2 linked regions of the Posidoniimonas polymericola genome follow. The protein of the gene in region 2 interacts with the protein of the main gene of each other region in a pairwise test. Links are inferred from orthologs where the notes say so. Each region holds a gene or a part of one and is shown on either strand. Other genes may lie near its edges.

Evidence for each region.
Region 1: the proteins of Pla123a_RS10995 (region 2) and Pla123a_RS10345 interact in binary tests that used the Escherichia coli proteins (3 or more experiments, as listed by UniProt). The link is inferred for Posidoniimonas polymericola from one-to-one orthologs.

The regions. Positions count from the first base shown.
Region 1 is NZ_SJPO01000004.1:304,251-311,220, forward strand. What follows is about bases 2,845-5,650. They hold Pla123a_RS10345 (diacylglycerol/lipid kinase family protein), read right to left. Parts: upstream 4,795-5,650; coding sequence 3,895-4,794; downstream 2,845-3,894. Other genes in these bases: Pla123a_RS10335 (lysophospholipid acyltransferase family protein), read right to left, coding at 2,845-2,979; Pla123a_RS10340 (metallophosphoesterase family protein), read left to right, coding at 3,022-3,864; Pla123a_RS10350 (catalase), read right to left, coding at 4,881-5,650. Also shown: Pla123a_RS10320 (LysR family transcriptional regulator), read left to right, coding at 1-771; Pla123a_RS10325 (ZIP family metal transporter), read left to right, coding at 945-1,661; Pla123a_RS10330 (hypothetical protein), read right to left, coding at 1,672-2,160; more of Pla123a_RS10335, read right to left, coding at 2,239-2,844; more of Pla123a_RS10350, read right to left, coding at 5,651-6,932. UniProt on the Escherichia coli protein: In vitro phosphorylates phosphatidylglycerol but not diacylglycerol; the in vivo substrate is unknown.
Region 2 is NZ_SJPO01000004.1:470,391-477,291, forward strand. Bases 2,641-5,595 are described here. They hold Pla123a_RS10995 (citrate synthase), read right to left. Parts: upstream 4,784-5,595; coding sequence 3,497-4,783; downstream 2,641-3,496. Other genes in these bases: Pla123a_RS10990 (hypothetical protein), read right to left, coding at 2,665-3,261; Pla123a_RS11000 (hypothetical protein), read right to left, coding at 5,205-5,519. Also shown: Pla123a_RS10975 (iron-containing alcohol dehydrogenase), read right to left, coding at 1-548; Pla123a_RS24600 (endonuclease domain-containing protein), read right to left, coding at 766-1,026; Pla123a_RS10985 (aldehyde dehydrogenase family protein), read right to left, coding at 1,119-2,537; Pla123a_RS11005 (hypothetical protein), read left to right, coding at 5,885-6,103; Pla123a_RS11010 (serine/threonine-protein kinase), read right to left, coding at 6,112-6,901.

The DNA of each region.
Region 1 (6,970 bases), 170 kb from region 2 along the record:
CCGCTGCTCGAACGCCGGACGCGGTGCATCTCGCTGACCGACGCCGGGCGGCTGCTGGAGTCGCGGGCCCGGCAGATCCTGCAGATCGTCGACGACACTAAAACCCAGATCGCCGACGACGGGCAGAGCGGCCGGCTGCGGATCGCGGCGATCCCGACCGTGGCGCCGTACTTCCTGCCCGACTTCCTGCGGCGGTTCCACACCGAGTTCCCCCAGGCGAGTCTGGCCGTGCAGGAGGACACCACCGACAAGCTGATCCAGCGGTGCAAGGAGGGCGAGATCGACCTGGCCGTGCTGGCGCTGCCGCTGTCGGCCAAGTACCTTGAGTCCGAGCCGCTGCTGACCGAGCCGCTGCTGCTGGTGACCGCGGTCGACGACCCGCTGGCCGAGCAGGCCGAGGTCACCGCGGCCGACATCGAGCCGCGGCCCTTCATCCTGCTCGACGAGGCGCACTGCCTGACCGAGAGCGTCACCTCGTTCTGCCGCCAGCGGTCGATCCAGCCCGTGGCGGTCGAGCGGACCAGCCAGCTCACAACCGTGCAGGAGCTTGTGTCGTTGGGGCACGGCGTGTCGATGATCCCGGCCATGGCCCGCCGGCTGGACGAGTCGCCCAAGCGGGCGTACCGGGCGCTATCGGGCGAGCAGCCGACCCGCACGCTGGCGATGATGTGGAACCCGTACCGGTTCGAGAGCCAGCTGCAGCTCGCTCTGAAGGACCGGCTGCGGGCGTACTCGGCCGATTTCGAGGCGAGCCTGCTGGCCGAGGGCTAGCCCGCTTTTGGCGGGCGGTTTAGATAGCCACGCAAAGGCACAAGAAGTCACGAAAAGATCGCTGCGGACGAGCCAAAGAACTGCCAGCTGCCTTTTGAGTCCGTTCGTGCCTTCCCGTGGCCATCAACCTAAACGACCAATCCCCCCTGCTCTGCGTTAGCAACGGAGAGGCGATGTCAACCTGGCTAGAAGTCGTCCTGCTGACACTGATGGCGGGCGCCGCGATGCCGATCGGGGCGGCGATCGCCATGGTCGAGCGGATCCACCCGCAGTGGCTCGAGAACGAGCTGCGGCACACGGTGATCGCGTTCGGCGGCGGGGCGCTCTTGTCGGCGGTGGCGCTGGTGCTCGTGCCGGAGGGCTCGCGGGACCTGCATCCGGCGGGCGTGGCGGTGTGCTTCGCGGGCGGCGGCGTGGCGTTCATGGCGCTCGACCTCTTGCTGTTCAAGATCAACACGCCGGCGACCCAGCTCGCGGCGATGCTGTCGGACTTCATCCCCGAAGCGATGGCCCTCGGCGCCTCGTTCGCGCTGGGCGAGAACACCGGGCCGCTGCTCGCCGGGCTGATCGCCCTGCAGAACCTGCCGGAGGGATTCAATAGCTACCGCGAGCTGGTCGACTCAACCGACTGGCAGGGCCGTAGGCTCGTGGCGGCGTTCGCCGCGATGGCGCTGGTCGGCCCCGCTGCGGGCATGGTCGGCTACCACCTGCTGTCCGATTCGCCGCGGGTAGTGTCGGGGGTCATGCTGTTCGCGGCGGGCGGCATCCTGTACCTGACTTTCCAGGACATCGCGCCCCAGGCCCGGCTCGAGAACCGCTGGGCGCCATCGCTCGGCGCCGTGGCTGGTTTTCTGCTGGGCCTGATCGGCGAGATGCTGGTGTCGGCATGAGCGACGGCGCCTAGCGGAGCGAGTCCACTGTCTTGAGCGTGGTCGCCTTCTTGAGGGTCGACACCATGCGGATGTCGGTGATCAGGCCTAGGCGTTCCTCCCACCACTGGGCGCCTTCCTCGGCCTCGGCAAGGGTGGCGTAGGTTTCGATATACTCCCAGCGGGGCTCGGCGAGTCCCTCGAAGAAGTCGACCGAGATCAAGTTGTCGGCGTCCATCGAACCGAGCCGCGGGTCGGTCAGGTGCTGGAGCATGCGGATCCATTCCCGCTCGGCGGCCGCCTTGGTGTCGAAGCGGTAGCTGACCCGCTGATAACCGTCTTCCCAAGTCCACAGCATGAACCACGCGGTGGCGGTTTCGGGCTCGGCAACGTAGAGCTCGAAGTCGTACGACGCGTCGACCGCGTCGGCGAGCGAGACCGAGTCGGTCTGGCCGAACGCGGTGGGGGTTAGAAACGAGAGGGGCAGCAGCAGGGCCGCGGCAAGTAGCGAGGACTTCATGACGACGCTCCATTCGTGTTCGGGTGGGGAAGCAACCTTCGTGCTCTCGCCCCCTCGTACGAATACAGCCCGCCGGTGTTACGCGGGGTCGGCGGTCGCCTCGCCATCGCGGAGCCGCTCTAGCCGCTCCCGCAGTGTTTCGACGCATGCGTCGACCCGCTGCTGCTCGTCGCACTCCTGGCAATCGAGGTCGGCGGCAGTAAACGGCCGTCCAATCCGGACCTCGATCGGCGAGAACGGCCGCAGCCACAGCGAGCCCGGCGTCAGGGCGTGGTACGCGCCCTCTATCCAGATGGGCACGACGGGGACCTCGAGGTGCGTCATCAGCAGGCCGACGCCCGCCTTCAGCGGCTGCAGGCTGCCATCGCGGGTGCGGGTCCCCTCCGGGAACCAGACGAGGTTTTCGCCGCGTCCCAGCACGGCCGACGCGGCGGCCAGCGCCGAGGTGTTCCGCTCGATAGGCACCGTTTTTGCTAACCTATTGAAGAACCGCCGCCCCGCGTGCCTGAGGACGGCGCCTTGTCGGCCCGCCCAGCGGGTCGCGTCGAGCGTCTGGTCGGGGAGCGCGGCGAACAGCACCGCCCCGTCCAGCGAGCTGGTATGGTTGGGGGCCAGAATAAGCGGGCCTTTGTCCGGCAGGTTCTCTAGTCCGACGACTGAGAACCGGAACAGCAGCCGCATCAGCCGGCGGTTGGCGGTAATGAACACCCGCCGCAGCCACGCCCGCCAGGGCGGCAGCGGCTGGAGCCACTTCCGCTGCTGATCGGTCAGAAACTGGTCGGGCTTCTCGAGGTATTCGGCGGCTGCGGTGGCTTCCATGGACGTTATTCAATTCGATTCGACACACGCCTACGAGGACGCATGCTCTCTCTGATGCAAATTTCGGACCTCCACTTCGGCCCGTACTTCCTGCCGAAGGTCAGCGAAGCGGCCCTGCGGGCCGCGCACGACCTGCAGCCAGGCGTGATGGTCGTCAGCGGTGATTTTACCCAACGTGCCAAGCCAAGCGAATTCCAGGACGCCCGGCGGTTCCTGGACGCCCTGCCGCAGGTTCCGACCGTCGTCACGCCCGGCAACCACGACGTGCCGCTGTACCGCGTGTGGGAGCGTCTGACGGCGCCCTACCGCAACTACCACGAGCACATCAGCCGAGAGCTCAACAGCACGCTGCACGTGGACGGGGCGACCATTGCCTCGCTCAACTCTGCCTCTCCGTACCGCGCGATCACCAACGGACGCATCCACAACACCCAGCTCGACTACTGCGAGCAGGCCCTCTCCGCCGCGCCGGACGGCGACCTCCGCATCGTCGTGGCCCACCACCACTTCGCCCCCGCGCCCGACTACGAGCAGACCGAGGTCATGCCGAAGGCCAAACGGGCGATGGACCGGTTCGAGACGCTGGAGGTCGACATCATCATGGGCGGCCACCTGCACCGCGCCTACATCGGCAACTCGCTCGACATCTACCCCGGCGCCGAGCGGCAGCGCGGCATCATCATCTGCCAGTGCGGCACCACCACCTCCCGCCGGGGCCGCGCCCGCGAGCGGGAGAAGAACTCGTTCAACTTCCTCGAGGCGACCGACCACTCGATCACGGTCACTCACTGGATGTACTTCTCCGATGCGGAGCGATTCGAACCGATCGGCCGGCTCGAGTACCCCCGCTGGCCCGGCCGCTCGCTGCCCGCGGCCCCCCAATAGCGGCCATCGGAAGCGGCCATCGAATAGCCGTTACGGGATAACGACCTCCAGCGCGTCCGGCACGGCCTCGAACTCGAACGGCTGCCCGGTGAGCGTCTCGCCGTCGGCGAGGAAGCGGAGCTCCGGATTGGCCTCGACTCGGAGCTTGCGGGTCCGCAAGAACGTGACGCGGTCGTCCTCGAGGTAGTCGCCCAAGAAGAACTCGGCGCTGATGGTCGCCAGATCGAGCGGCGTGCCGTCCTCGACCAGCACCACGTCCAGCAGGCCGTCGTCCATCCGCGCCCGCGGAGCCACCTGCAGTCCGCCGGCGGCGAACTTGCCGTTGGCGACCATCACGTTCCACAAGCTGAGGTTGAGCTCGCCGCCGTCGTGCTCGAGCCGCGTCTGGTAGCCGGTCAGGTCGGCCATCACCGGCAGGGCGTTCCGCAGGTAGCACCACGGCCCCCACGCGGCCTTGTCCTCGTGCCGCAGGCACTCGATGACGCGGTCGCTGTTGCCGCCGCTTGCGACGCACGTGAAGTACTGCTGCTGGCCGTCGCAGGTCGCCTTGGCGAGGTCGATATTTGCCCGCCTGCCCGAGCCGAGCGCGGCGTACGCCTCGCGTGGCGTGAGCGGCACCCCAAGTGCCCGGCAGAGGTTGTTCGCGGTGCCCAGCGGGATCAGCCCCAGCGGCGGCCGGGACGGCTGCTGCATCATGGTATTGATCACCGCGTTGATGGTGCCGTCGCCGCCGGCGGCGACAACCATGCTCGCTTTCTCGCACGCCTCGCGGACCGCCCGCTCGCCCTCGGCGGAGTTGTGCGTTTCGACAAACACCAGCCGCTCACCGAACATCCGCTCGAGTTGGCCGCGCGGGTCCGAGTCTGGGTTCGCGGGGCCCGCCGTGGCGTTGCGGAGCACGTAGACGGGCGCGTCGGCAGCTGAGGGCATGGCGGGTTGACTTGGGGATGCTTGCATAACAACGTTCCTCCTTGGGTTGACTTGTGCAATAGCCTCACGGACTCATGGTCGCAAGGTCATGCACGCTCCCAGACACGGTGCTGCTTGGCCCAGCCGATGAACTTCTCAAAGCCGTCGTCGACCGCAACCACGCCCTTCGCTTCGGCGTCGACGCCGGCGGCCTCGAGCAGCGGCTGCGCCGCCGCGGTGTACCCGATCGCCTTGAGGTGCGAGTTGGCCATCCGCAGCCAGTCGGCGGCGGCCGCCTGCTTGCCGAGCAGCGCGTCGGCGTCGTCGGTCGGCGCCACAATCACGGCGTCGAACAAGGCCGACGGGGCGCCGTCGAGGAAGTCGTCGGGCGTGACCTCCTGGCCGCTGCTGTCCTTGAACGGCCCGGCCGCCGGCGCGATGACGGCAACCGTCGCCTCCTCGGCTTCCACCGCCTCACGCAGCTCCTTGAGTAGCTTGGCGTCGACCCCCTCGGTGGTCAGGATTGCGATCTTTTTGCCCGCGATCGACTCCGGCGCCACGCGGTACTGCGACAGCGGCGCCGAGGGCTTCGCGTCGCGGACCTTGGCTGCTGGCTCGATCTTGTCGGCCTGGCCGACCATGCCGAGCTTGGTCGCCACGTTCTCGGCCAGGTCCTCGTCGATCAGCTTCAGGTGGCCCAGCATCCGCCTACGGACCTTCAGCTCCTTGCACTTGCCGAGCTCGAACGCCAGGCCGCCGGCGATGTGCTCCTGCTCGACCTCGAGCATCGACTTGTAGAACATCCGGGCCTGCGTGTAGTGGTCCCGGAAGCTCTCCGGCCGGGTCCGCATCTTGTCGCCCGCCTCGGGGACCGGGGCGCTGGCGAAGCCGGTCTCCGGGCACTCGCGGGGGGCGCCGTTGTCGAGCGTGTTCGGCTCGTTCGCCACCCGGCCGTTGGGCACGAAGGTCTGCATGTGGCCGTCGCGTTGGAAGTTGGCGATCGGGCACTTCGGCTGGTTGATCGGGATCTGGTGGAAGTTGGGGCTGCCAAGCCGCGACAGCTGCGTGTCGAGGTACGAGAACAGCCGCCCCTGCAGCAGCGGGTCGTTCGAGAAGTCGATGCCCGGCACCACGTGCGACGGGCAGAACGCGACCTGCTCGGTCTCGGCGAAGAAGTTGTCGACGTTGCGGTCGAGCACCATCTTGCCGAGCGGCCGCAGCGGCACGAGCTCCTCGGGGATCAGCTTGGTGGGGTCGAGCACATCGAAGTCGAATTTGGCGGCCTCCTCCTCGGTGAACGCCTGCACGCACAGCTCCCACTCGGGGTAGTCGCCCGCCTCGATGGCGTTCCACATGTCGCGGCGGTGGAAGTCGGGGTCGGCGCCGGAGATCACCACGGCCTCGTCCCACACCAGCGAGAAGGTCCCCAGCTTTGGCCGCCAGTGGAACTTGACGAGCGTGACCTCGCCCTCCTCGTTGATGAAGCGGAACGTGTGGATGCCGAAACCCTCCATCATCCGCAGCGACCGCGGGATCGCCCGGTCCGACATCACCCACATCAGCATGTGCATGCTCTCGGGGATCAGCGAGACGAAGTCCCAGAACGTGTCGTGCGCGGACTGCGCCTGGGGGAAGTCGCGGTCGGGGGCCGGTTTGACGGCGTGGATCAGGTCCGGAAACTTGATGGCGTCTTGAATGAAGAACACCGGGATGTTGTTGCCGACCAGATCGTAGTTGCCCTGCGAGGTGTAGAACTTAACGGCGAAGCCACGCACGTCCCGCGCGGTGTCGGGCGAGCCCTTGCTGCCGGCCACGGTCGAGAACCGCGCGAACACCGGCGTCTTGACGCTCGGGTCCTGCAGGAACGCCGCCTTGGTCAGCTCGGCGTGCGACTCGTAGCACTGGAAGTAGCCGTGGGCGCCGTAGCCGCGGGCGTGCACCACCCGCTCCGGGATCCGCTCGTGGTCGAAGTGCGTGATCTTCTCACGCAATAAATGGTCCTCGAGCAGCTGCGGTCCGCGGGGCCCGACCGTCAGTGTGTTCTGGTCGTCGCTGACCGGGACGCCCTGGTTGGTGGTCAGGCGGCCCTCGGCGCTCTTGGCCGTCTGGTGGGGTTCGCCGCCGGCGCCGGTGTGGGACTCGGGTTCCTTGGATGCCATCGACTCAACTTTCTAAAGTTTTGCTTGTGGTGGTTGAA
Region 2 (6,901 bases):
TGCGTGAGCGTCAGCTCCGGGTCGAGGATCGCCAGGCGGAAGGCGGCCCGCTTGTCGCCGCAGGCCATCTTGGCGTGGGTCTCGACGTCGGAGATCAGGGCGAACGATTGGGCCTCGCTGCCGGTGCCGGAGGTGGTCGGCACGGCCGCCATCGGCAGCATTTCGGCGGTCGCCTTGCCGACCCCCCAGTAGTCCTGCATCCGGCCGCCACACGAGTAAACGAAGTTGATCCCCTTCGCGCAGTCCATGCTGCTGCCGCCGCCGATCGCGACAATCACGTCGGGCCGGTAGTCCTTGGCGACCGCTACACCGGCGTCGACGTTGTCGGTGGTGGGGTTCTCCTGCACGCCGTCAAAGACGAGCGTCTCGAACCCGGCGGCCTGCAGGTGGTCGACGCCCCGCTGGGTGTGCCCCGCCTGGATGATGCCGGGATCGGAGACCACCATCGCCCGCCGCGCGCCAAGCCGGGCGACGAGATCACCCAACTCTTGGATCCGTCCGGGGCCGAAGAGCGTGCGGGTGGGGCAGTGGAAGTCGAAGGGGAGCATTTGTGGGGGAGTCGCAGATGTGGATTTTAGGCGGGCGGTGGGGCGATGCTCCGGCGAAGCGGGAGCGAGGCGATCATCCCCCTCCCCCTGGTGGGGAGGGGCTAGGGGTGGGGGGCTGCCCCACTGGTTGCTCTTGCGCCGCTATCCAAATGGCCTCGATAACAGCGTCCACATCGTCACTCACGTCGAAGTTCCAATACCGGAGCACACGGTAGCCCTACGTTCGTAGCCACGCTGACCGTTGCTCACCGTACTGCCGCTTGGCAGGATCGTTGTGCTGACCTCCATCGAGCTTGACAATAATTCTTCGGTCGAAGCAAGCAAAGTCAACGATGTAGGCGCCGATCGCCGCCTGGCGGCGGAACTTCAGGCCACCCAGTTGCCGACGCTGCAAGCCTCGCCACAGCAGGCGTTCTTCCTCGGTCATCTCACAACGCAGCTTGCGGGCGAAATCGCGCTGGTTGCGGTCGCGGTACATCTTCACCCCTCCCCTAGCCCCTCCCCATCAAGGGGAGGGGGACTGTCGGCTCACCCCCGCTGCGCGGGGGCATCGCGATCGCCAGCCACCCGCTACGCTACCTGCACCGCGCGGTTGCGGTACAGGAACTCAATCAGGTTGCCCTCGTGCGGCTGCAGCCAGTCGACCTGCGGGGTCGGGATCGGGCCGAGGTTCAGGCGGTCGATGTCGGTGGAGTCGATCAGGTCGGCGCGGAACGACTCGTCGTTGGTCACCGCGGTGCCGATCAGGGTCGTGCCGATTGCCGACAGCATCTTGTTCTGCGGGCACTCGACCACGCTGACCGCCGGGAACATGTACTCCTTGTTGGCGGCCGGCGCCTCGGGGCTGGCGCAGTGCAGCACGACCGGCCGCAGGTAGGCGACCGGCGACTTCTCGACCAGCCGCTCGCCGTACTTCTCGGTCATGTGCGTGGTTTGGGGGTCCTTGATGTCGGCCTCGAGCGCGGCCCAGATGGCCGGGCCGGCGCCGGGGATCGTGAACGCCGCCAGCTCTGCCTTGGGGTCCTCGGGCGGGAGGACCTCGATCGGCCCGAGCCGCTCGGCGAGCGCCGCGGCGATCTCCTTGGTGTGCCGCGAGGCGTAGATGCTGCTGCAGTTGATGCAGCTGCGACCGCCGTTCTTGAGCACGCTTTCGGCCATCATGTCGAGGTGGTCCTCCCACTGGTCGACGCAGTCGTCGCCAAGGAGGATCTTGCTGTAGCCGGGGCCGTGCGGCTGCACCCGGGGGTTGCCCTCGTACTGCTGGATCGTCTGGGGCCCGCCGAAGATCATGCTGCGGCGGCAGCTCGCCAGGATCGCGCCGCCTATCTCGGCTCCCGCGCCCGGGTACAAGCAGAACGCCTCGGCGGGGATGCCGGCCTCGACCATAGCAGAGTAAACCCGGTAGGGGGTCCACGGTTCCGATGAGCCCGGCTTGAGCACCAGGCCCATCTGCAGGGCGACGACCGGCAGCCACAGCGTGTGCACGCCGGGCGAGTTGCTGGGGAGCACGGCGCCGAGCGCGTCGCACTGCGCGGCGTAGCTCACCGTGACCCCGCGGCCCTCCTCGCCGTAACCGCGGGCCAGGATGTTCAGGTCCAGGCCGCGGGTCAGGCACTCGAGCACCTTCTCCAGGTTCTTCAGCATGAAGGCGTTCTTCGAGACGTTCGCCTCGCACATGCTGACCGGCATGCCGGTGGTGGCCGACTGCTGCTGGATGAAGTCGGCCGGGCTCTGCTGCGAGTCGCCGACCGTCAGCGTGCCCGACTCGAACAGCTCGCCCGCCTGGCGGCACTTGGCGATCAGCTCGGCCGGCGACATCGCCTGCAGCGCCCGGCGGGCGTTCTTGGCCTTTTTGGCGTCGCGGCGGATGATGCCGGCGCCCACCGTGTGCACGCGGGCGATGGGCTCGCCGGTGTAGAAGTGCGAGACCTCGTCAACCTCGAGGGATTCGTAGGGCTCGCCCCAACGAATTGCTGGCAGCTCAATCATCTGGATCCGGTAGGGGGCAGGAGAATAGAGGCGGGCGGCCCGCAATTGCGGACGCTCTCGCATTCTACCGGGATCCTAGGCGCGGTGGAACAGACCGCCCACCCGCCGCATTGACGCAGCCTGCCCGCTACCGGAGGGTCGTGCCGATCATGCTGCGGGCCTGCTCTTCGGAGGAGTCGCCCAGCGCGGAGTGGATGACGAGAAAGTAGCTGTACCGCGAGGACGACACCGGCAGCTGGAAGTAGTCGTGGAACGTCAGGCCCTCGCGCGAGGTCTTCATCGTAAAACGCACGCCCGGCTGGCGTTTCCCGCGGACGGTCAGGGTCGCCGAGCCGCGGCTCAGGTCGGACACGTCCGACAGCCCCTCGTAGAACTCCGCCATGTGGTCGGTGAGGAAGCTGAGGGTGGTGCTCTTCGCCTTGCGGTGCACGGTGATCTGGCAGGTCTTGCCCTTGAGCATCCACGACGCCGACTCGGGGTCGCCCGCGCTCGCGCTGCTCAGCAGCGTGAAACTCGACGGGTAGCTGAACGAGAAGCTGTCGACACTGAGCTTCTTCGCCGGGCGGCGGACGACCTTCACGGGGACGTCGCGCCCGTTGATCCGCACGGTGCTGGTGACCCCTTCGGCCACCAGGTGCTTGCTGCGGCCGATCGTCAACTCGATCTCCGACGGGATGACCTCGTAGCCCTCGGGCGCGGCGACCGCTTCGGGTGCGAGGAGCATGACGCCGAAGCAGCACAGCCAGAATTGTCGCATACAGCCCCCGGGGAGAACGTCCGCCAATTGCACACCGCAAGCATAGCGTACGCATCCCCGGACTCGCCGGGCGTGTGGGAACCTGCACCCGTTTGCGTCGGCCGCACAGGCTGAACAGGCCGCAGGCGCAGCGCTGCTGGCGCGTCCGTCCCGCAAGGACCTGGTCGACGTGCCGCCAGGCAGGCGGGCGCAGGGCAGCGGCCTAGCGCTGCTCGATCGGCACCACGGCCCGCTCCTGCGGGCCGGTGTAGATCTGACGGGGGCGGCAGATCTTCTTGCCGGGGCTGCGCCGCATCTCGAGCCAGTGGGCGATCCAGCCCGGCAGGCGGCCGATGGCGAACATCACGGTGAACATCTCGACCGGGATGCCGATGGCGCGGTAAATGACGCCGGAGTAGAAGTCGACGTTCGGGTAGAGCTTCCGCTCGATGAAGTACTCGTCGGACAACGCGGTGTCGGCCAGCTGCTTGGCGACGTCGAACATCGGGTCGTCGATGCCGCGTTTGGCGAGCAGCTTCTCGCAGCTCGCCTTGATGATGCGGGCGCGGGGGTCGAAGTTCTTGTAGACGCGGTGGCCGAAGCCCATCAGGCGGAAGTTGTTGCTCTTGTCCTTGGCCATGTCGACGTACTTCTTGACGTCTCCGCCGTCGCGGACAATCCGTTCGAGCATCGCGACACAGGCCTCGTTGGCGCCGCCGTGCAGCGGGCCCCACAGGGCGCAGATGCCGGCCGAGATGCTGGCGAACAGGTTGGCGTCCGACGAGCCGACCATCCGCACGGTGCTGGTGCTGCAGTTCTGCTCGTGGTCCGCGTGGACGATCAGCAGCAGGTTGAGCGCCTCGACAAAATCGGGGTCGATCTCGTACGGCTCGCTGGGGACCGAGAACATCATCTGCAGGAAGTTCTCGCAGTACGACAGCGAGTTGTCCGGGTAAACAAACGGCTGGCCGACCGACTTCTTGTGCGAGTAAGCGGCGATGGTCGGCAGCTTGGCCAGCAGGCGGTGGATCGTCGTGTCGACGACCTGCGGGTCGGTCAGGCTGACCAGGTCCTGGTAGAAGGTGGAGAGCGCGCCGACCACCGAGCTGAGGATGGCCATCGGGTGGGCGTCGCGGGGGAAGCCGTCGTAGAAGATCCGCAGGTCCTCGTGCAGCAGCGAGTGCCGCCGCAGCGAGTTGCGGAAGTCTTCAATCTGAGCGTTCGTCGGCAGCTCGCCGTAGATCAGCAGGTAGGCGACCTCGACAAAGTCGCACTTGGCGGCCAGGTCCTCGATCGGGTAGCCGCGGTAGCGGAGGATCCCCTGCTCGCCGTCGAGGAAGGTGATGTCGCTGGTGGTCGAGCCGGTGTTGACGAAGCCCTCGTCGAGGGTGACGAGCCCGGTCTCCTTGCGGAGCGACGAGATATCGAAGGCTTCTTCGCCCTCGGATCCACGGACTAGGGGCAGGTCTATTTGTTTATCGCTGACGGTCAGCCGACCTACCTCACCCATCGAGGACTCCTTCGTTTATGTCGCTAGAAATTCGTGCCGCACGTTGAACTAAGGTCGCGGGGGCCCGTCTGCTGAGCGCCCCGCGCTGAGCCGGTAGTGTAACCGGTTCGCGTGCGGGTCAGCAATCGCCTGCCCCGCGATCCTGCAAGATCTCGCCCGAGTGGCGGCGCGGTTTTGCGGGGGCGGCGCTGCCGATTGGGCCGACGGCGGGGACGAGCAAACGCGGCGGGCAGCACCGCCAAGAGGCCCCGGCCTCAACGGCGCGTCCGGGGTGTTTATGCCCGGCGGACGCGCCGTCTCGTGGCCAAGTGGCAAAGCCGACCAAACATCGCTTGCGCCGTTCCGGCCGGCCGTCGATTGCGGCCAGATTTATCAAGAATCCTCTGGCGGTCGCTCCGGTTGCAGCGGATAGAGCCGCTGGTTAGGCCGCCCGACGCTCGCTGCCGACTGCCAGGCCCGGTCGACAGCGGCCCACGTAGGCCACCGCCCGGCAATAGACGCACGGCAGCACCACCCGCATCCCACACCCAGGGCACCGCGAGTAGTTCGGCAGCAGCTCTGCCGAGTCGCTGCCCGAGTGGGCCTCCGGGGCGACCCCGACGCCCGCCCGGCTGCCGTTGGCGATGCGATCCACGATCGCCCGGCTGGCGCCCACCTGCCGGGCGATCTCGCGCCGCGAGAGGACGCCTTCTCCCAAGAGCCGTTCGATTTCACCCACAACGTAAGGACGCAGCATTGCTAGATCCTGGGAAAATAGGGGGGGAACAGGGGAATCGGTGCCGCCCAGCGGCGCTTGCCTTGGACGAATAGTGTACACCCGAACACCACTTCGCGTCATACTAGCATTTTCTACCGCCGTCTTCCAGCACTAATCGCCAAAACGAGCGGGCTATTTATGCCACCTCTGTGCGATCCCTGGGCCATGAGACGATCCCCTGCCAAGCGCCCCGCGGGGCCGTCCGTGACGGTTGCGACGACCCTGCCGGCGGGCCCCGCCCCCCTCGATTCAGCGCTTCGGGCGAGACGATGAGAAGCAACAGTGTCGACTTCTAACCCGCGTCGCACACGGAGGCTGCGAACCCCCAGCCCAAGAGCCCTTCCTTGCCGTACAGCCTGCTGCAATCGATCCTAGGCGCCGCGTTCTTCGCCGTATGGGCGTTCATCGCCGCAACGATGCTGCGCGACAAGCTCAGCGAGGCCCGGGCACGCCGTCTGCCGGATCGGCACTCGCCGAACCTCCCGAGCGGCCCGCACCGGCGGAGCGAGCGGAAGCGGCGTCGGCAGCGCTCCAAGAGCGACGAGGCGGTCGCTGGGGTGTAGCGTGGCGGCTAGGGCGACGGCTGCTCGGCAAACTGCCGGGCGTCAAGCCGATTGAGGGCCTCGTCGTACATCTGAGAGAGTTGCGGCTCGAGGGATTCGAACTCGGCGCGGTAGTCGGGGTCGAACCAACCGACCGTCTCGCGGGCCTGGTCCCAGTAGTCCATGCCGACAAACGCGATGGTGAGCCCGGCGGCGGCGAAGTTTCGCACCGCGACGTCCGACGCGCCGGCCATGTCGTACAGCCGCAGGCAGACGTCGCGGGCCGACTCGTAGCGTCCTTCTTTCAGGCTCCACCGCGCGAGCCCTTGATCGGCCATCATCTCGTGCAGGATGTCGAGGTCTGAGAAGTTCTGTTTGACGGCCAGCCAGGCCGCCTCGGTGTCGACCTGCTTGGCGTGGAACAGCTGGCTGAGGACGTCGTCCTTAACGGCGACCGGCGCGCGCTGCTTCGGGAGCAGCGGAGCGGGCTGGGTCGCCATGGCGATGAGCCCCCCCGCCAGCAGCATCAACACCACGATCGCGGCCCCGCGTCCCCAGCCTGAGCGGGCGGGCGAGAGCCTGGCGGCCTGCTTCATCAGCGTGTCGAGCTGCTCGGTGGCGGCGTGCCCGCCGCCGCGGAGCGCGTTGAGGTCGATGGAGGTCCAGTGCTCGGGGCCGTCGGCCCAGCCCTCGTCGGCCGCGACGCGGGCGAGGTCGCGGAGGTCGGCCACCAGTTCGCCGGGCGTCTGGTAGCGGTCGCCGGGCGCCTTGGCCATCAGCTTCTCGACCACCTGCGACAACCTGACCGGCATGAGCGGG